2 regions of the Exiguobacterium sp. s142 genome follow, and region 1 is predicted to be linked to the other one. Evidence: a T-box and tRNA genes for the amino acid it is inferred to sense, from the RefSeq annotation. Region 1 holds a T-box; the other holds one or more tRNA genes.
The links. The T-box of region 1 lies ahead of KNP77_RS08750 (valine--tRNA ligase). A T-box ahead of a tRNA ligase gene usually reads a tRNA of that ligase, here a tRNA-Val.
Positions count from the first base shown of each region.

Region 2: it encodes a tRNA-Val, which carries the amino acid that the T-box ahead of KNP77_RS08750 (valine--tRNA ligase) is inferred to sense. The anticodon was not compared.

Region 1 covers NZ_JACSMB010000008.1:1,109-11,797, reverse strand. Annotated here, with positions in the region: gene lon (endopeptidase La) at 1-1,293, shown strand, start outside; gene yihA (ribosome biogenesis GTP-binding protein YihA/YsxC) at 1,290-1,886, shown strand; gene KNP77_RS08780 (AI-2E family transporter) at 1,982-3,154, shown strand; gene hemA (glutamyl-tRNA reductase) at 3,341-4,684, shown strand; gene hemC (hydroxymethylbilane synthase) at 4,743-5,660, shown strand; gene KNP77_RS08765 (uroporphyrinogen-III synthase) at 5,653-6,318, shown strand; gene hemB (porphobilinogen synthase) at 6,315-7,295, shown strand; gene hemL (glutamate-1-semialdehyde 2,1-aminomutase) at 7,292-8,596, shown strand; T-box leader at 8,644-8,864, shown strand; gene KNP77_RS08750 (valine--tRNA ligase) at 8,920-10,689, shown strand, end outside.
Region 2 covers NZ_JACSMB010000004.1:125,469-136,157, forward strand. Annotated here, with positions in the region: gene KNP77_RS05685 (DUF368 domain-containing protein) at 1-620, opposite strand, end outside; gene KNP77_RS05690 (GNAT family N-acetyltransferase) at 726-1,280, opposite strand; gene KNP77_RS05695 (sugar nucleotide-binding protein) at 1,382-2,131, shown strand; gene KNP77_RS05700 (potassium channel family protein) at 2,221-2,583, shown strand; gene KNP77_RS05705 (alanine/glycine:cation symporter family protein) at 2,603-3,961, opposite strand; gene yidD (membrane protein insertion efficiency factor YidD) at 4,094-4,363, opposite strand; gene KNP77_RS05715 (pyrroline-5-carboxylate reductase family protein) at 4,573-5,370, shown strand; gene KNP77_RS05720 (FeoA family protein) at 5,558-5,794, shown strand; gene feoB (ferrous iron transport protein B) at 5,791-7,767, shown strand; gene KNP77_RS05730 (FeoB-associated Cys-rich membrane protein) at 7,783-7,998, shown strand; gene KNP77_RS05735 (DUF554 domain-containing protein) at 8,026-8,730, opposite strand; tRNA gene KNP77_RS05740 (tRNA-Val) at 8,889-8,961, opposite strand; gene KNP77_RS05745 (GNAT family N-acetyltransferase) at 9,048-9,605, opposite strand; gene KNP77_RS05750 (DMT family transporter) at 9,673-9,987, opposite strand; gene KNP77_RS05755 (DMT family transporter) at 9,984-10,313, opposite strand; gene KNP77_RS05760 (TetR/AcrR family transcriptional regulator) at 10,325-10,689, opposite strand, start outside.

The DNA of each region.
Region 1 (10,689 bases):
TCGCTGCGGGGACCGATCCTTTGTCTCGCCGGACCTCCTGGGGTCGGGAAGACGTCGCTCGCCCGCTCGATCGCTTCGGCGCTCGAACGTAACTTCGTCCGCGTCTCGCTCGGCGGGGTGCGTGACGAGGCTGAGATTCGCGGTCACCGCCGGACGTATATCGGCGCGATGCCAGGCCGGATCATCCGTGGCTTGAAGCAAGCTGAAAGTAAGAACCCGGTGTTCTTGCTCGATGAGATCGACAAGATGGCGTCGGACTTCCGGGGCGACCCGGCTTCGGCCATGCTCGAAGTGCTCGACCCGGAACAGAACGTCTCGTTCTCGGACCATTACATCGAGGAGCCGTTCGACTTGTCGAACGTGCTGTTCATCGCGACGGCGAACGACGTCTCGCAAATTCCGGCCCCGCTCCTCGACCGGATGGAACTCATTCAAATCGGTGGCTACACGGAGCTCGAAAAAGTCGAGATCGCGAAACGCCACTTGATTCCGAAACAATATAAAGAACACGGCTTGAAAAAGAGCCAGCTCACGATTAAAGAAGACGCGCTCTATGAAGTCGTCCGCCGCTACACACGCGAGGCCGGCGTCCGCAACCTTGAGCGTGTCATCGGATCGCTTTGCCGGAAAGCGGCGAAACAGATCGCGATTGGCGAGAAGAAACGTGTCACCGTGTCGCTCAAAGTCCTAAGCGACTACCTCGGGAAACCGAAATATCGTTACGGCAAAGGCGAGACGGAAGACTCGATCGGAGCGGTCACAGGCCTCGCTTACACGGCGTTCGGCGGTGATACGCTTACGATCGAAGTCGCGCTCGCACCGGGCAAAGGCAAGCTGCAGTTGACGGGGAAACTCGGCGACGTCATGCAGGAGTCGGCGCAGACGGCGTACAGTTACGTCCGCTCGAACGCGGAACGGTTCGGGATCGACCCGACGTTCTACGAGCGGCAAGACGTGCACATCCACGTCCCGGAAGGTGCCGTCCCGAAAGACGGGCCATCCGCCGGGATCACGATCGCGACGGCGCTCATCTCGGCCTTGACCGGGAAGAAAGTCCGGCGTGACATCGGGATGACCGGAGAGATCACGCTCCGTGGCCGTGTCCTGCCAATCGGCGGCTTGAAAGAAAAAGCGCTCGCCGCGCACCGAGCCGGACTCACGACCATCATCATCCCGAAAGACAATGAACGTGACATCGATGACATTCAAGACACCGTCCGTGAAAAACTGACGTTCGTCCCGGTCACGATGCTCGATCAAGTATTAGAAGTAGCATTTGGAGGAAAACAATGAAAATCAATAAAGCAGAATTTATTACGAGTGCCGTGGCGCCGGACCACTATCCAGTCCACGAGTTGCCAGAAGTCGCACTCGCCGGCCGTTCGAACGTCGGGAAATCGTCATTCATCAACAAGATCTGTCAGCGTAAAGCACTCGCCCGGACATCATCAAAACCGGGGAAGACGCAGACGCTGAACTTCTTCAACATCAATGACGAGATCATGTTCGTCGACGTCCCGGGCTACGGGTATGCCAAAGTTTCGAAGACCGAGCGTGAGAAGTGGGGCGTCATGATGGAGCAATACTTGACGTCGCAAAGCGCACTCAAAGGTGTCGTCCTCTTGGTCGATATCCGACACGAGCCGTCGGGTGATGACGTGACGATGTACAATTTCTTGAAACATTATGAGATTCCGGTCATCGTCGTCGCGACGAAACTCGATAAGATCAAGAAAGCGCAGCGCCAGAAACATGAGGCGGCCGTGAAGCGGAAGCTTCAATTCGAATCGACTGACCGATTCGTCTCTTTCTCGGCCGAGACGGCGGAAGGAAAAGACGAAGCGTGGAAAGCCATCTACGATTTGTTGACGGACGACGAGGGATAACCCCCTCGTCTTTTTGTTTTTAGGGTTACGTGAACGGGTAAGTATCGTATAATTGTCATATTGTATAGCAATACATTAATGAACGAGGTGGAAAGATGCAGAGAATGTTTGAAAGCAAATGGTATCGCTTCTTATTTTGGACGTTGACGATTTTCTTAGTGATCTTGGTCGGGACAGAGATTTCATTCGTGTTCGAACCGATCCAAGTCATATTGGCGCTCGTCACGGTACCGCTTATTATTTCAGGACTTTTCTTTTATTTTCTCGTTGGAGTCGTCGATTATTTAGAACGACGGTCCGGGAAACGTGGTATGTCAGTCGCAATCACGCTAACATCGCTTATCCTGATCATCACGCTCGTTTTCAGTATTCTCGGGCCCGTGCTCGTCGAACAAGTGACCGATCTCGTCAACGCGATGCCGAGCATCGCCAAAGAGTTGCAGCAACAAGCGTTCTCAGTGCGTGACTCGCTCATGCAAAACGAGTTCCTGTCGCGCTTCATGGCGGAGAACGATGACATGTTCACCGACTTGACCAACAATGTCACCACATACCTCGGTGATATTTTTGGCAATATTGCTTCTTCATTCGGCCAAGTCATCGGATTCATTACATCAGCTGTCATCACGATCGTCGTCATTCCGTTCATGTTGCTCTATATGCTGCTTGACGGGAAGCATTTGCCGGACTCGATCGTCAAGCTGTTGCCATCGAGCTATGAGAAAGAGACGCGTAAAATTTTGAACGACATGCACACGACCGTTAAGAACTACGTGCACGCCCAACTGATCGTCGCGTTCTTCGTCGGGATCACGTCGCTCATCGGTCTTTGGATCGTCGGTGTCGACTACGCCATCTTGCTCGCACTCTTCATGATGGTGACGAACATCATCCCGTACGTCGGACCGTTCCTCGGGGCGGCACCGGCCGTCGTCGTCGCCTTCATCCAAGATCCGATCAAAGTGCTCTGGGTCATCCTCGTCATCATCATCGTCCAACAGATCGAGGCGAACGTCATCTCCCCGCTCATTCAAGGGAAGACGCTCAAAGTGCATCCGCTTACGATCATCATCGTCTTGCTCGTGGCCGGTAACCTGGCTGGGATCATCGGGATGTTGGTTGCGGTTCCGACGTATGCGGTGGCGAAAGTCGTCGTCAAAAACATCGTCCGCATCTATAAATTGAAAGAGCGACAACATTACCTCGAGTCGGAAGAAGAAGACAAGCCGGAAAGTACGATTATCACAGATTCATCGTCACTTAAATGACAAAACAAGTAGAAATGGCCAATTTGACCGTTTCTACTTTTTTTCGTCACAAAAAGTTCTTAAATTATTTCACGAAAATCGAACAGAAGATTATAGTTCCTAAATAAAAATTGTTATACTGTACGGTAGAGACGTAAAAAAGAAATGACAACCGCCACTGTGATTTTAGATGAGGGGAAGAGGTACATGCATATTGTCGTCGTTGGACTAAATAACAAGACAGCCCCTGTCGCGATTCGGGAGCAGTTCTCGTTTGGGGAGCAAGAAATCGTGGATGCGATGATTGCGCTCCGCGAAGAGAAAAGCATTTTTGAATCGGTTATTTTGTCGACCTGTAACCGTACCGAGCTATACGTCGTCACAGACCAGCTCCATACGGGTCGTTATTATACAAAACGTTTTTTAGCGAACTGGTTCGATCTTGAGATGGATCAGTTCACACCATACTTGTCGATCCGTGAAGGGGAGGAAGCGATTCGTCACTTGTTCCGTGTCACGTCGGGTCTCGACTCGATGATCATCGGGGAAACGCAGATTTTAGGACAAGTGAAGTCAAGCTTCTTCCGCGCCCAAGAGAACGGGACGACGGGGACAGTGTTTAATAAATTGTTCAAAGAAGCCGTGACGCTCGCCAAACGGGCCCATACTGACACGCAAATTGGGGAAATGTCTGTATCGGTCAGCTCGGCTGCGGTCGCGCTCGCCCAAGAGATGTACACGCGCCTCGATGACAAACAAGTTGTCGTCGTCGGTGCAGGTGAGACGGGTGAGCTGACAACGCTCAACTTGTTCGAAGCCGGCGCCAAACAAATTGCCGTCTTCAACCGGACTGAAAGTAAAGCGAAAGCGGTCGCTGCCAAGTTCAAAGGCCGAGCCCACTCGATCCGCGAGATCGCCTGTGGACTGCTCGATGCCGATATTTTGATCAGCTCGACCGGGGCCAAAGAAGCCGTTATCGCGTATGACGACGTCGCCGCAGCGCAATTGTTGCGTCGGGAACGTCCACTTCTTCTCATTGACATTGCCGTGCCGCGAGATATCGATCCAGCGGTCCGGTCGCTTCCGGGCGTCCGTTTGTTTGATGTCGATGACTTGAACGGGATCGTCAATAAAAACTTGGCAGCCCGTCTCGTCGAGGCAGAAAAGATTGAAGTGAAGATTGATGAGGCGATTCAAGAGTTCCAAGCATGGCTCGTCACGCTCGGTGTCGTGCCGATCATGAACGAGTTGCGCGAACGAGCGCTCCGCGTCCAAGAAGAGACGATGGATAGTCTTGAGCGCAAGCTCGACCATCTGTCGGACCGGGACAAGAAAGTCATCGGCAAGCACATGAAGTCGATCATCAACCACATGCTGCGTGAACCGATCGACTACATTAAAGACGCGGCCGCACAGCCGGACGCGAACACGCGCATCGCCCAGTTCGTCGAAGCGTTCGCGCTAGACGTCGACGTTCCGACTGCGGACACAGAACCGGAAGAGCTAGAAGCGATGGCGGCTAAAGCACCACTTCGCGCGTTGATGCGCTAATACAAACCAAAAAGGCGGCGAATCTCGTCGCCTTTTTCTATGAAGGGGACTAAACATTATGCGTAAAATTATCGTCGGCTCACGCCGCTCACAACTCGCGATGACACAGACGAAATGGGTCATCGAACAATTGAAGCAAGCCGGGGCCCAGAACGAGTTCGAGATCAAAGAAATCGTGACGAAAGGTGACCAAATCGTCGACGTCCAACTGTCGAAAGTCGGCGGGAAAGGCTTGTTCGTCAAAGAGATCCAACAGCAGATGCTCGCCGGGGATATCGATTTTGCCGTCCACAGCATGAAAGACGTCCCGGCCGAACTGCCGGAAGACCTCTTTATCAGCTGTATGCCAAAACGTGTCGACGCGCGTGACGTACTAATTTGCGAGAACGGCTATACGCTCGAGACGTTGCCGCAAGGCGCGGTCATCGGGACGAGCTCGCTCCGTCGCGGTGCGCAGATGCTCGCAGCCCGTCCGGACTTCGAGATCCAATGGATCCGTGGCAACATCGACACGCGCTTGAAAAAACTCGATACCGAGAACTTCAACGCCATCTTGCTCGCGAAAGCGGGACTTGAGCGCATGGGTTGGACCGACCGCGTCAAGTTCGAAGCGCTCGACGCCGACATGATGGTACCGGCCGTCGGACAAGGCGTGCTCGCGATCGAGAGCCGGAAAGACGACGCCGAAGTGACACAGATTTTACAGCTCCTTCACGATGACGTAACGGCGAAAGCTGCGACGGCGGAGCGGACGTTCTTGAAGGCGATCGAAGGCAGCTGCCACGTACCGGTCGGCGGCTACGCGACGGTCGACGGGGACACGGTCACGCTCACCGGCTTGATCGCCTCGGTCGACGGCAAAGACGTGCTCCGTGTGACGAAAACGTCAACGGACGAAGTCGCGCTCGGTCAAGACGTCGCTGACGACTTGCTCGGACGTGGCGGACGCGAGATCCTCGCCTCGGTCAATGTGTGACGTCTGGTACACAGGGACAAAACGACTGACCGCTTCGCAACGGGCCTTGCTCGACGCGAGCGGTCTTTCCGTTCATCACGTCCCGATGATCGAGACACGGCTGACCGGGAAACCAACGCCAACTGATTCGTTCGATTGGCTCGTCGTCACGAGTCAAACCGCTGTCCCAGCGCTTCAAGACGTTCCTCGGAACGTTCAAGTCGCTGCCGTCGGCGAGAAGACGCGGGACGCGCTCGAGGCAGAAGGATTCACCGTTTCGCTCATGCCAGAGACGTATACGGGCGAGGCGTTGTTCCGCGAGTTGGCGAACGTCGTCGGGGAGGATGACGTCATCTTGTTCGCCCGTGGGGATTTGGCGAACACCGAGCATATGCGACAATTGCCGCATGTGTACGACTGGGTCGTCTATGAGACGGTCGAGAAAGCACTCACGGCCGATCAAGCGGCCGCGCTCGAACATGTCGAGGCGCTACTCGTGCTCAGTCCGTCCGCCGTCCACGCGCTCACGCCTTACCTCGAACGGTTCCACGGGACATGGTACGCCATCGGTGAAGTGACCGAGCGGGCCGTCCGAGAAGTTTCGACGTTACCGGTCCGAGTGCCTGAGTGTTATACTATGGATGCATTAATACAGTGTGTAGGGGGAGATTTTTCATGAACCAATTCGACCGTCACCGTCGTCTGCGCTCGTCGAAGTCGATGCGTGCACTCGTACGTGAAAACCATGTTCGGAAAGAAGATTTGATTTATCCGCTCTTCGTCGTCGAAGGGACAAATATTAAACGCGAAGTCAGCTCGATGCCTGGCGTCTTCAACTTCTCGCTCGATCGTCTCGAAGACGAGATCCGTGAGCTCGTCGACCTCGGGCTCGAGTCCGTTCTCTTGTTCGGTGTACCTGAGCATAAAGACCCGGAAGGCACGGAAGCATACCACGATCACGGCATCGTCCAAGAAGCGATCCGCAAAGTGAAAGAGTGGGCACCACAGCTCACTGTCATCGCCGACACGTGCCTCTGTGAATATACGTCGACGGGCCACTGTGGCATCGTGAAGAACGGTGACGTCGATAACGACGCGTCACTGCCGCTTCACGTCCAGACGGCGATCACGCAAGCGCAAGCGGGCGCAGACATCATCGCGCCGAGCTCGATGATGGACGGCTTCGTCGCCGCCATCCGCGAAGGGCTCGACCAAAACGGCTTCAGCCACATCCCGATCATGAGCTACGGCGTCAAATACGCATCGGCGTACTACGGCCCGTTCCGTGACGCGGCGCAGTCGGCGCCTGGTGAAGGCGACCGCAAAGGCTATCAGATGGACCCGGCCAACCGTCGTGAGGCGTTCCGGGAATCACAGTCAGACGTCGAGCAAGGTGCCGACTTCATGATCGTCAAACCGGCGCTCGCGTTCATGGACATCATCCGCGACATGCGCGACTCGCTCGATATGCCGATCGTGGCGTATAACGTGAGCGGGGAGTACGCGATGATTAAAGCGGCGTCGATGAACGACTGGATCGATGAACAACGTATCGTCATGGAGACGATGGTCGGTTTCAAACGGGCCGGTGCCGATTTGATCGTCACGTATTTCGCAAAAGACGTCTGTCGCTATTTGGAAGGAGAATTCGCATGACATACAAGCAAACTCGCTCAGAAGCAGCGTTCAAACAAGCACTCCCACTCATGCCGGGCGGGGTCAACAGCCCGGTCCGTGCCTATAAATCGGTCGGGATGACACCAATCTTCGCCGAACGCGGTGAAGGTTCACGCGTCTACGACATCGACGGCAACGAGTATATCGACTACGTCCTCTCATGGGGACCACTCATTCTCGGTCACCGCGACCCGGTCGTCATGAAAGCGATCCAAGATCAGGCTGAAAAAGGCTGGACGTTCGGGACACCGACAGAGCTTGAGACAAAGATGGCCGAGCTCGTCATCGACCGCGTCCCATCGATCGAGATGGTCCGCATGGTCAACTCCGGTACGGAAGCGACGATGGCGGCTCTCCGTCTCGCACGCGGCTATACGGGCAAGACGAAGATCTTGAAGTTTGAAGGCTGCTACCACGGCCACGGGGACTCGCTCCTCATCAAGGCCGGATCTGGTGTCGCGACACTCGGTCTCCCGGACTCACCGGGCGTCCCGAAAGACTTGGCGAGCCATACGCTCACCGTCCCATACAACGACCTCGACGCGCTTCGCATCGCGTTCGAGAAGCACGGCGACGACATCGCCGGCGTCATCGTCGAACCGGCTGCCGGCAACATGGGCTTCGTCCCGCCGCAGCCAGGATTCCTCGAAGGACTTCGTGAAATCACGGAACAAAACGGCGCGCTCCTCATCTTTGACGAGGTCATGACCGGCTTCCGCGTCGGCTACAATTGCGCCCAAGGTTACTTTGGCGTGACGCCTGATCTTACGTGCCTCGGCAAAGTCATCGGCGGTGGCCTTCCGGTCGGCGCATACGGCGGCAAACGGGAGATCATGGAACACATCGCACCGCAAGGGCCGATCTACCAAGCAGGGACGCTTTCAGGCAACCCGCTCGCGATGATCGCCGGCTACACGACGCTGTCGCAACTCAAGCCTGAGCACTACGAGGAGTTCGAGCGCAAAGCCGACCGTCTCGCGGCAGGTTTCACGGCAGCGGCCGAGAAATATAACATCCCGCACGACACGAACCGGGCCGGCTCGATGTTCGGCTTCTTCTTCACGAACGAGAAAGTGACGAACTTCGAGAAGGCGAAAACGTCTAACCTCGACATGTTCCGCTCGTACTATCAGAAGATGGCGGCGCGCGGCGTGTTCTTGCCACCGTCACAGTTCGAAGGCTTGTTCTTGTCGACTGTGCATACGGACGAGGATATCGACGCAACGCTCGCTGCGGTCGATGCGACGTTTAAAGAGCTGCAACAAGAGTTTTCACTGTAATCTTGACTGAAACGTCTTCAATCGCTACAATTGTTTAACAGATACGTTTAAAAGCTATGATGAGGAATAGTACGCAACAACACTCCTTTTTAGAGACGCGGCCGCACGGTGCAAGGTCGCGAGGGAAGTGTGCGGAAGTCGCCTCGGAGCTGACCTTTTGAATCAAGTAGGAAGGTCCGGTCCATCGACCGTTATTCGATTTTGAGGGCGCCACGTGTTGGCGAACTAAGGTGGTACCGCGGAAGATACGGCTTCTTTCGTCCTTAGCGTTAAGGACGAGAGTAGCCGTTTTTTGTGTAGACAGATAGAGGAGGATTGGCACAATGACCAACGAAACAAACGAAATCAGCATGCCGACGAAGTACGACCCGAGTGCGACGGAAGCGAAATGGTACGACTATTGGATGGAGAACAACGTGTTCAAGGCGGACGAGGACGACTCGAAACAGCCTTACACGATCGTCATCCCGCCACCGAACGTCACAGGGAAACTTCACCTCGGACACGCGTGGGATACGACGCTCCAAGATCTACTCACGCGCTTGAAGCGCATGCAAGGCTATGACGTCCTCTGGCTCCCAGGGATGGACCACGCCGGTATCGCGACACAGGCGAAAGTTGAACAGAAGCTCCGTGAGGACGGCATCATGCGTTACGACCTCGGACGCGAGAAGTTCCTCGAGAAGACGTGGGAATGGAAAGACGAGTACGCCGACACGATCCGTGCCCAGTGGTCAAAACTCGGCCTCGGTCTCGACTACTCGCGTGAACGGTTCACACTCGACGCGGGACTCTCTAAAGCGGTCCAGGAAGTCTTCGTCCGCTTGTATGAAAAAGGCTTGATCTACCGCGGCGAATATATCGTCAACTGGGACCCGGCACAAAAGACGGCCGTCTCCGACATCGAAGTCATCTACCAAGAAGTCGAAGGCGCGTTCTACCATATGAAATATCCGCTCGCTGATGGCTCAGGTCACATCGAGATCGCGACGACGCGCCCAGAGACGATGCTCGGCGATACGGCCGTCGCCGTCAACCCGAAAGACGAGCGCTACGCGCACCTCGTCGGTAAGACGATCATGCTCCCGGTCATGAACCGTGAGATCCCGATCGTCGCGGACGATTACGTCGACGTCGAGTTCGGTACCGGTTGCGTGAAGATCACGCCGGCGCACGACCCGAACGACTTTGAGATCGGGAACCGTCACGACTTGCCGCGCATCCTCGTCATGGACGAGTCGGGGACGATGAACGAGAATGCTGGCAAGTACGAAGGGCTCGACCGCTTCGACTGCCGCAAGCAGCTCGTCAAAGACTTAGAAGCAGATGGCACGCTCGTCAAAATCGAGCCGCATACGCACTCGGTCGGTCACTCGGAACGTTCAGGCGCAGTCATCGAGCCTTACTTGTCGAAGCAATGGTTCGTCGACATGGAGCCACTCGCGAAAGCGGCGCTCGCAGCGCAAGGCAACGACGAGACGAAAGTCAACTTCGTCCCAGAGCGGTTCGAAGGCACGTACCTCCGCTGGATGGAAAACATCCGCGACTGGTGCATCAGCCGTCAACTTTGGTGGGGCCACCGCATCCCGGCTTGGTACCATAACGAGACAGGTGAAATCTATGTAGGCAAAGAAGCGCCGGCTGACATTGAGAACTGGCATCAAGATGAAGACGTGCTCGACACGTGGTTCTCGTCAGCGCTCTGGCCGTTCTCGACGATGGGCTGGCCGGACACGGATTCAGCAGACTTCAAACGCTACTTCCCGACGAGCGCGCTCGTCACGGGTTACGACATCATCTTCTTCTGGGTATCGCGGATGATCTTCCAATCGCTCGAATTCACGGGCAAGCAGCCGTTCAACGACGTGCTCATCCACGGTCTGATCCGTGACTCGGAAGGCCGCAAGATGTCGAAATCGCTCGGTAACGGCGTCGACCCGATGGAAGTCATCGACCAGTACGGTGCCGACTCGCTCCGCTGGTTCCTGCTCACGGGCTCGACACCAGGGAACGATCTTCGCTTCTACTGGGAGAAAATCGAATCGACATGGAACTTCGCGAACAAGATTTGGAACGCGAGCCGCTTCGCCCTC
Region 2 (10,689 bases), on a different contig from region 1:
CTGCTGACGATGAATCCGACGGCTACACCGAGTCCGACGATCCCGATAATGAGCACGTTCAAGTTCGACAAGGCGCTGATGACCGTCGGGTACACGCCGATCAAGAGCAAGACGAACGAGCCGCTGATCCCCGGGAGCAACATCGCCATACTGCCGAGCCAACCCGAGAAGAACAACAACAGCGCCGTGCCGGTCGACAGTTCAGTAATAATGGCTGTGTCGGCCGGTTTGATGATTGCCATACTTGCTACTAGAATCGCTCCGATCACCATCGCCACGATGTGCACGGGGCGCATCGTCGCACGCGATTTAAATTCAAACATCAACAGTGGGATAATCCCAAGAATCAAGCCGATGAAAAAGAACTGTGTCGGTGCATAGTATTCTAACAATAAAAATTCAATTAGACGGCTCAGTCCTAAAATCGCGGTTCCCATTCCGATTGCTAACGGAATTAGAAACCCAATATGCTTTTTCCACTGCCGACTGAACACACCGCTGATCGCTTCGATCAATCGATCGTAAATCCCTAAAATGACTGCGATTGTCCCCCCGCTGACGCCAGGAATCAAGTCACTCGTCCCCATCGCGATACCGCGCAGGATATTTTTCCACTCCATAATCGATCTCCTTTTATATCTGATTCGTTTCAAGCACTTAGTATATCCGAGAAGCTCGGGTTTTGCATCGGTTTCGAGACTGAGACTCGGACTTCGGTCCATGTTTCACAAGTCGAGCATCATATAATCGAAACGGTCTCCTGAAATCTCAATCTCTTTATGTTTGCGGAATCCAAGACGTTCGTACAGACGAGCCGCTGCCGGATTGCCCTGGTCGACGTTGAGTGTGACGGCCGGGATGTTTGTTTCGCGAGCATGTTCGACCACTCGCTGGATCAATTTCGTGCCGATGCCGCGTCCTCCAAATTCTGAGTCGACGGCCACGGAATCGATATACAAAACGTCTCCTTCCGTCTCCACGTCAAGATGTCCAGGCTGCCCATGTTCGATGAGCCATTGCTTAATCGGCTCATCCAACTCAATCGCGCGCTTGCCCTCATAGGCGATAATAACGCCTGCGATGACGCCGTCTATGTCTGCCACCCAAATGTTTTCATAACTTAACCGGTTGTTCGGCCGACCGATCCACATCGCTAAGCGCTCAAGCACTTGCTTTTGGTCTGCCGTCCCCGTCAATGAATAGGCGATATCATGAATCGCTGCGTAAACGAGCGGTGCGATTGCTCCACTTTCGTTTGACTGTGCTTGTCGAATGTTCATCATTTATCTCCTCCATCAATCAGTTTAGCACAAAGCTAGAAACTGGTGGTTTGTCACATCTAGAAGTGTGGGATGATAGAAACAGAAGGGAGGAATTTGTAATGAAAGCTATTTTAACGGGCATGAACGGTACAGTCGCACCGGTCGTCGCCAAAACGATACAACGACATGGGATCGAACCTGTCGCCTGGGACAGATCAACAGTCTCGACGTCAGACGAGGCGGCGATGCGTGAATTTATCGAATCGGTGCGTCCTCATTATTTTCTTCATATCGGTATGGGATCGGTTGAATGGGCGGAAACGTTGGCCCGTCTATGCGGAGAATACAACATCCCGTTCTTGTTTACGAGCACGGTCTCGGTATTCTCAGACAATGTGACCGGTCCAATCACGCCGGACACACCACCTGACGCATCAGACGAATATGGTGCCTATAAACGTGCCTGCGAAGAAACGATCGCCCGGACCAACCCCGGGGCACAAATCGTCCGACTCGGCTGGCAAATCGGCGAAGCTGCCGGTTCGAACAATATGATGGACTATTTCACGAATGAAATGAACCAGCACGGTGTCATCACTGCGAGCGCACACTGGTATCCATCGTGCTCCTTTTTAGAAGACACGGCCGACGCATTGTTCGAGATATTGACGAAGCGCGGTCCGGGTCTATATCAATTGAACGGCAATCCGAGCCTGTCGTTCTATGACATCGCCACTGCGTTAAACGAGTTGCATGACCTCGCGTGGCGCGTCGAGCGAACGGATGAACCAAAACGCGACAATCGGATGGTCGACATGAACATCACGATCCAACCGATCACGAAACGATTGACACTTCATACAAAATGAGTCGACGAATTCGTCGACTCATTTTATGGTTATAAAGGATGTTACCTCGCTTCTACCGAACAAACTTACATAGGAAGGGAGGGGGCCGTATGCTCTCATTCATTTTGACGTTCCGTCGCATGTTTCGTGGAATATGGCGTGGGTTGAAAGAGCCTGAATTTCAAGTTCTGTTCAGTCTAGCATTCCTCACGATTTTGTCAGGTACGCTGTTTTACTCCCGTTTTGAAGATATGCGTTGGTTAGACGCCCTCTATTTCAGCGTCATCACGCTCACGACGATCGGCTACGGTGATTTCGTCCCGACGACCGATATCGGCAAAGTGTTCACGATCGGTTACGTCATCACCGGCGTCGGCATCATGGTCGGGTTCGTGACACAAGTATTCAATCACTTGCAGCAGGCACGACTCGAGGAAATCAAGAACAAACGTAAAATGCCGCCATCCGATTAAGGATAGCGGCGTTCGTTCGTTATGATGCTTTTCGACTTCGGTTCTCGATTGCCAATTGCTGATTAAAACGCTTCGTCTCAGCGATGACGACGCCCGACAAGAACAAGAGCCCGATCAAGTTCGGGATGGCCATCAAGCCGTTGAAGACGTCAGACAGTGCCCACACCATGTTCAAGTTCGTCGTCATCGCCCCGAGTCCAGCGACGAGTACGAATGCGATCCGATATGGGATGATCGATTTTTGACCGAATAAGTAATGAATCGATCGCTCACCATAATACGACCAACCGAGCACCGTCGAGTAAGCGAACATGACGAGACCGATTGTGACGACATAACTGCCGAACGGCCCGAGGAACTGTTCGAACGTCGCCGTCGTCAACTCGACCCCTTCAAGTCCCGATCCGATTTGACCGCCCATGACGAGCGTGATCCCGGTGACCGAACAGACGATCAACGTATCAAGAAACACCTGCGTCATCGAGACGAGGCCTTGACGACCTGGCATGTCCGTCTTGGCCGCGGCCGCAGCGATCGGAGCCGAGCCAAGACCAGCTTCGTTCGAGAAGACTCCGCGCGCAACCCCGTACCGGATGGCTGCCCCGATGGCCCCGCCGCCAATCGCTTCGGCACTGAACGTGCTGCTAAAGATGAGCGCGATCGCATCGGGGATGAGTGTGTAGTTCATGATCATGATCAAGAGACCGCTCCCTAAGTAAAAGACGATCATGACCGGGACGAAGTAACTGACGACACGACCGATCGATTTGACACCACCGAGAATGACGGCGCCCGTGAAAATCATCATCAAGATACCCGATACGTAAAGCGGGACGTCGAACGTCGAGTTGAGCGCCAACGCGACTGAGTTCGTTTGAACCCCGTTCCCGATCCCGAACGCGGCCAGTGAGGCGAACGCTGCAAACGCGACCGCGAGCCAGCGTTGCTTCAAGCCCCGTTCCAAATAATACATCGGTCCTCCGGCCATTTGACCACGTTCGTCCGTCACCCGGTACTTGACGGCGAGCACGGCTTCGGCGTACTTTGTTGCCATCCCGAAGAAGCCCGATACCCACATCCAAACGATCGCGCCTGGTCCCCCGAGGACGACCGCAGTCGCGACACCGACGATATTCCCCGTACCGACGGTCGCTGCGAGCGCCGTCATGAGGGCTTGGAAGTGGCTAATATCTCCTCGTGACGTCTTGTCTTGATTTTTAGAGAATGCGAGTTTCAACGAGTAAGGCAACTTCGTGATTTGGAGCCCCCCGAGACGCACCGTCAAATAAACGCCTGTCCCCACAATCAAAATTAACAGCGGCGGTCCCCACACAAAGTCTGAAATCGTACCGATTAGTTCGCTGAACGATTGACTCATGCTGTAATCCCCTTTCCCCTTATGTAATAAATACACCTCTATTTTTTCAGAATACTCGGAACGTTGTCAAAAGTATTGTGCTAAAACAAAGAAGGGGATAAACGCCCTGTATCTAAAACAGCGAGCCGTCGGTTAGACGTCTCGCTGTGACGGTGGCTTTTCGCGTTGCAGGGGGGCTTTCCAATCAAAATCGTCCGGCACATAGTCAAGTCCGCCCGAATGGAACGGTTGGCACCGCAACAGGCGCCGAGTCGTCAAATACCCGCCTTTGACAGCGCCATGCTTCTCAATCGCCTCAATCCCATAGTGCGAACAGCTCGGATAAAATCGGCACGTCGGGGGCTTTAAAGGAGAAATAAAGCGCTGGTATCCTTGAATCCCACGTACTAATACTCGTTTCATTTCAATCGCCTCGCTCAGTCAGATTACTGCAATGATAGCCCGGACTGCGTGAATTGTCATCTGCAGCGCTTCGTCGATTCTCGTTACAAAACGACGAGTATTTTTCCTTTCTTTTACAATTCGAGCGTGGCAGGCGATAATTGTTCGAACATTTGTTATGATAGGCAACATATATACGACCGAATCAAATGAATGAAGAGGTGACGGAAATGAACATATTAATGGTAGGAGCAGGATCGATGAGCGAGGCACTCGTCCGAGGCTGGATCGCTTCCGGGCTCTCCCCTGAACAGATTACGATGACGAACCGGAGCGACCTTACACGTCTAGAGCAGCTGCAAGATGAACTCGGCGTACAGATCGTCGAAACAGAAGACGTCAACGCTTATACAATCGTCGTGCTCGCGATGCAACCAGACGGCGTCTTAGCTTACGCTCAATCACAGACGTGGAAAACACCACTGCTCGTATCCGTTGCGGCGCATATCGAGCCGAGCGAGCTTGAAGAAGCAGCCGGCATCCCAGCCATCTGCGCGATGCCGAACACCCCGGTCGCCCATCAAACCGGGATGACCGGACTCTGGTTCGGACCTGAGACAGATGCGACCGACCGCGAGACGGCGACGGCACTGTTCAACCGGGTCGGTCGGACGGCCGTCACGGACGCGAAAACGATGTCGGCTTTCATGGCGGCAGCCGGATGTAGTCCTGCGTTCTTTTACGAGATCGTCGGTTCGATGACCCCGGTGCTGACAGAAGCCGGGTTTGATGAAGACACGGCCCGCCAAATCGTCGCTCAGGCGATGAAAGGATCAGCCGAGTTATTGTTGCATGAGACACGTCCGACTGACGAGCTGATCGCCGACGTCGCCGCACCAGATGGACCGACCGACCGCGGTGTCGGCGTGCTCCGCTCACGTGACTTGTCTGACGTGATGTCGTCCGCGCTCCGCGAGAGTGCAAAGGAAGACCACGACCCTGTCGACGCAACGATTGAAAGAACGTAAGCACTTGAACCGCCCGATAGAAGTCGAACGTTAAGTTCTGACTTCTATCGGGCGGTTTTTTTAATTCTCGCACTACTATTTTTTAGAAGTCATAAAATCCACAAATAGTCTAGCTTCCCGATAGTAAAGAACGTGTTATGCTACCAAATGAGAAGAATTATCATTTGACTAAAATGGAGAGATCTTAATGAGTTCATTACTTGCCATGCCGCTACATCAACCAGTGCTCATATCCGATTTAACGAGAATCGATGACCGCTTGCGGCGTCGCATGATTGCCTTAGGATTTTATGAGGGCTGTTCCGTACGAATTAAACGTCGGGCCATCTTTTCCGGACCACTCACGATTGAACAAATCGAACATCAACAAATGATTGCCATCCGTCGCTGTGACGCTGAACAGATTGGGGTGATCGTCCCGTGACGCAACGGATTGCCTTAATCGGAAACCCGAACACCGGAAAAACGTCTCTATTTAACCGATTGACCGGCTCCTTCGCCCACGTCGGTAACTGGGCCGGTGTCACGATCGAACAGAAAATCGGGCAGCTGCATGGAAACATCGGACAGTTGATCGACTTGCCCGGTGTCTATGATTTAGACCCGCTATCGGCTGACGAAGCAATCGTCTCACGATTCTTGTTGCAGGAACCGTTCGATGGGATGTTCAACATCATCGATGCCTCGCAGTTCGAACGTAACTTACAACTAACGCTCCAACTGCTCGAAATGGGCCGCCCGCTTCAAATCGGTCTGAACATGGTCGATGTCGCTGAAGGCCGAGGCATCCACATCAATTTAGAGCGTCTGAAAGAACGTTTGGACGTGGATGTGTTTCCGATCACAGCGCGCACAGGCGCCGGCTGTGAAGTTCTCCTGTCCTCCCTGCGAACGACCCCTCGCGAACCTTTCGTACTCGATTACGGGGAAGAGACCGAACAGGCGATTCAACAAATTCTTGAAGCGACGGGACTTGGTGAGCGCGATCGCTGGGTCGCCATTCAATACTTGGCCGGAAATCGCGTCATTTCAGAACAGCTCGAGTCTTCGACGCCAACCGTCAATGAAATTCGTAAAGCGTTAGAAGTAAAACTCGGACGCTTCGCCCACGCCCACATTACAGAACGCAGACGCGACTGGACGAAAGACGTTCGCCACCACGTCGTCGATCAGCAAGGCGCACAACAAGCCACGGTCACCGACCGCATCGATGCCGTCGTGACACATCCGATCTGGGGCTTACCCATTTTCCTTACAGTACTTTACGCCCTGTTCCACATCACGTTCAACTGGATCGGTGCCCCGTTGTCCGATCTGTTGGATGGATTTCTGTCGGGTCCGGTCACGTCCGGAACGAGCTCGTTGTTACAACTGCTCGGGACCTCTTCTTTCATCCAGGCGTTGCTGATTGATGGGGTAATTGCCGGTGTCGGCGGTGTCCTCGTCTTCGTCCCTCAGATTTTCGTGCTCTTTTTCTTTATCTCGTTTTTAGAGGACTCTGGCTATATGGCGCGTGTCGCCATTGTCATGGACCGATTCATGCAACTCGTCGGACTGAACGGGAAAAGTTTCATTCCGATGATCATTGGATTTGGTTGTAACGTCCCAGGTATTATGGCGGCACGGACGGTCGAGGAAGAGCGGGAGCGGCTCGTCACGATTTTTATTTCGCCGTTCATGTCGTGCTCGGCGCGCCTACCGATCTATGCCGTCTTCGCTGCCAGCTTTTTCGCATCAAACCAAGCGCTCGTCGTCTTATCGCTCTATATGCTCGGGATCGTCCTGGCGTTGATTGCCGCGAAAATATTCACGTCCGTATTGGCGGCGGAAGATCGAAACAGCCTCTTTATCGTCGAACAGCCCCCATACCGTGTCCCCCAAGGGTTGACGCTTTGGCGTAGCACGTGGCAAAAAGCGAAAGGGTTCGTCCGAAAAGCAGGTACGTTCATCTTTGGCGGTTCCGTCTTCATTTGGTTACTCGCCTATTCCGGTCCAGCCGGAATGGACGTCCCGATGAACGAGAGTTTTCTCGCTATGGTCGGCGGGGTCGTTGCGACGTTGTTGATTCCACTCGGTTTCGGGACGTGGCAGGCAGGTGCTTCGCTCATCACAGGTTTTTTGGCGAAAGAAGTCGTCGTATCGACGATGGCGATCATTTATGCGGTCAGCGAATCTGACTTGTCTGCTTCGTTGCTTCCCGTGTTTACGCCGTTGAGCGCATATAGCTTCATGGCGTTCGTCCTCTTGTACGTCCCTTGTCTAGCGACCGTCGCCGTCATTCGGCGCGAGGTGGGAAGTGCCAAGTTGACGTGGGTCGCTAGCCTTTATGGGCTTGGTGTTGCGTACGTCGTATCACTGATGATCTATCAAATCGGTCGTCTGTTCGGATTGTCTTAACAAGGAGGAAAACTTATGTCCTTATTTGATGTACTGATCGGTCTTGCCGTATTCGGGTACGCCGCCTATTCGCTCTATCGCTACACCCGTAAAGCAAAAGCCGGTAAATGCGCCACGTGCGAAATCGCACCGACTTGTACGACATCCTGTGACGCCGCAGACTGGGATAAAATCATTGCGGAAGCACTACATCCTGATCAACCAGTCACGGCCCACAAAAAAACGGACTAGCGCATTTTTTCGCGCTAGTCCGTTTTTTCATTGAAAGATATGTAGCGTGGTGACAATGATCGCGACCATCAAAATACCGGGCAGCAAGTTGGCGACACGAATCCGGGTGATCCCGACCAGGTTCAACCCGATGGCGACGATCATGACGCCCCCGGTCGCCGTCATCTCCAAAATAAAGTCATCCATGAGCGACTCCGGAATAAACTTCATGATCTGGATGGCGAGCAACGCGATCGCTCCTTGGTACAACAAGACCGGCACGGCCGAGAACATAACGCCGATGCCGAGCGTCGAACTGAGCACGAGCGCCGTGAAACCGTCAATCAACCCTTTTGTATAGAGGACGTCATGGTCCCCGCGCAGGCCGCTGTCGAGCGCCCCGATGACGGCCATCGCCCCGATCACAAAGATGAGCGTCGCCGTGATGAAGCCTTCCGCGATGCTCGACTTACTTTTCCCACCGAGACGCCGTTCCAACTGATAGCCGATCTCGTTCAGCTTCTCGTCGAGCTTCCACCATTCGCCAAGTGCGGCTCCGATAACGAGACTGCCGATGACGATTAAAAAATTCTCACTTTTCAAGCCCATCTGTACGCCAAGCACGACGACGGCGAGACCGATGGCAGCCGTGACCGTCTCTTTCATCCGCTCGGGGATTCGGTGAAACAACAACCCGAGTAATGTGCCGACCACGATCAAGGCCGCATTGACGATTGTTCCGGTTAATACCATCGTATAATTCCCCGTTTCTGTATGTATTGAGAGGAATATACCAACTGTTTATGTGGGCTGTCAATTAAAAGAATACACAAAAAAAGCCACTTCTCGTAAGAAGTGGCTGCGCGGAAACCCACGTTCCTATGGGTTTCGCATCGGGTTTGGCACCCAAGTGATTCTGACTGGGCTCGAACCAGCGACCTCTACCCTGTCAAGGTAGCGCTCTCCCAGCTGAGCTACAGAATCAGGTCGTGTCCTCTCTTTAGGACACTATTAATATATCAAGAAACTAATGCCTTGGCAACTGTTTTTTAAAACTTTTTTTATTTTTTTCACCGCGTCATTTCTTCCCGCTTCATGTGACGGCATAGACGTTCCAAATCGCCGGCATACACGGACACAATCATGCCTCCGTGTTCGGTGTCACGGTCCCAATGCAATCCGTTCGCTTTCGCGACTCGTTGTGACGGCACGTTGTCCGGGTGAATGAGCGAGATGATGTCTTTCTCGCCTTCCTCGAACGCATGCCGCATGAGACGCGCGGCCGCTTCCCGGCCGTAGCCCATGTGCCAGTGCTTTGGTGCCAGCCAATAACCGACCTCGAGCTCGATGTTGCCATCAAGTTCATGCAAGAGCGTCCCGGCATGGCCGATCGGCTCATCGCTGTGATGTGTCATCAGTTTGAGGAGTCCGGTCTGTCGGCCCGTTGTATAGCGGACCAATTGTCTCTCGAACCATTCGATTGTCTGTTCATCCGTATATGGCTTGCCGTCCGGACTGATGAAACGCATCACTCGCGGATCTTGGAGTAGCGATTTTACGAAATAGAAATCGGAGATCGTGTAATGTTCAAGCCGTAGACGTTCTGATTGCAACTCGACAAGATTCATCTTTCCCTCCCCTTTCGTTCACAGTCTGAACTATTCGATTCCCGTTTTCATCTCGTTTCAATCCTATTCACGCCACGACTTTCAATCCGACGACACTCCCGATAATGAGAATTAAAAAGAAGATACGCCAGCGATCCCTCGACTCGTTCAAGTACAGCATACCGAGAATCACTCCGCCCGCCGCGCCGATTCCGACCCAAATCGAGTAAGCGAGTCCGAGCGGCAGCGTCTCGAGCGAACGTGACAACAAATAAAAACTTAGTGCGAACGTCGTGATCGAAAGAAGCGACCATTTTAAAATCTGATAGCCTTTTGATTTTCCCATGAAGAAAACAGCAAGCATCTCAGCGAGCCCAGCCCCGATTAAAAATGTCCAACTCATGCCGACTCACCTCCTGTCACTTGCTTCAAACCGACCACCCCGATGAGGAGCGTCGCGATAAACAACAGCTTCATTCCCGTCATCGTCTCATCAAACAAAATATTTCCAACGATGACCGTCCCGACAGCACCGATACCCGTAAAAACGGCGTACCCGGTGCCAGCTGGCAACACACGGAACGACATCGCCAACAAGCCAAAACTGACAATCAATAACACGATGGTCACGACGGTCGGTCCTAACACGGTAAACCCGTTCGACAATTTCATCGTCGTCGCCCAAACAATTTCAAGAAGTCCGGCGAACACGAGCCACAACCAAGCCATTTGTTCCTTTTTCATGTCCACCCGACTCCTCTCTTGAAAATTTTAAATGCTGCATGCTGTCGTTGCGCTCGATTCGTTGCAAACGAAAAGAGTGAAAGCAACGCCCCGTCCAAAAAGCAATAGTACGCGTCATATACGTCGTCGAGCGATTGTTCCGGTAAATCGCCACGCTCCATCGCCAAACGGAACTGCTCTTTCTCAAACGCCTGGAGCTCGGTCTCGACCGACCCGATCGTCGTCTCGATGAACGCGCGCAGCTCAGGAGGCGGTACGAGCAGCATTCGTTTCGTCAGCATCCAAGTCTCTTCTTCTTCGAAGAAATGAATCAGCGCTTCAACGATTGCCTCGATCCGTTCGAGCGGTGCCGCCTCATTTG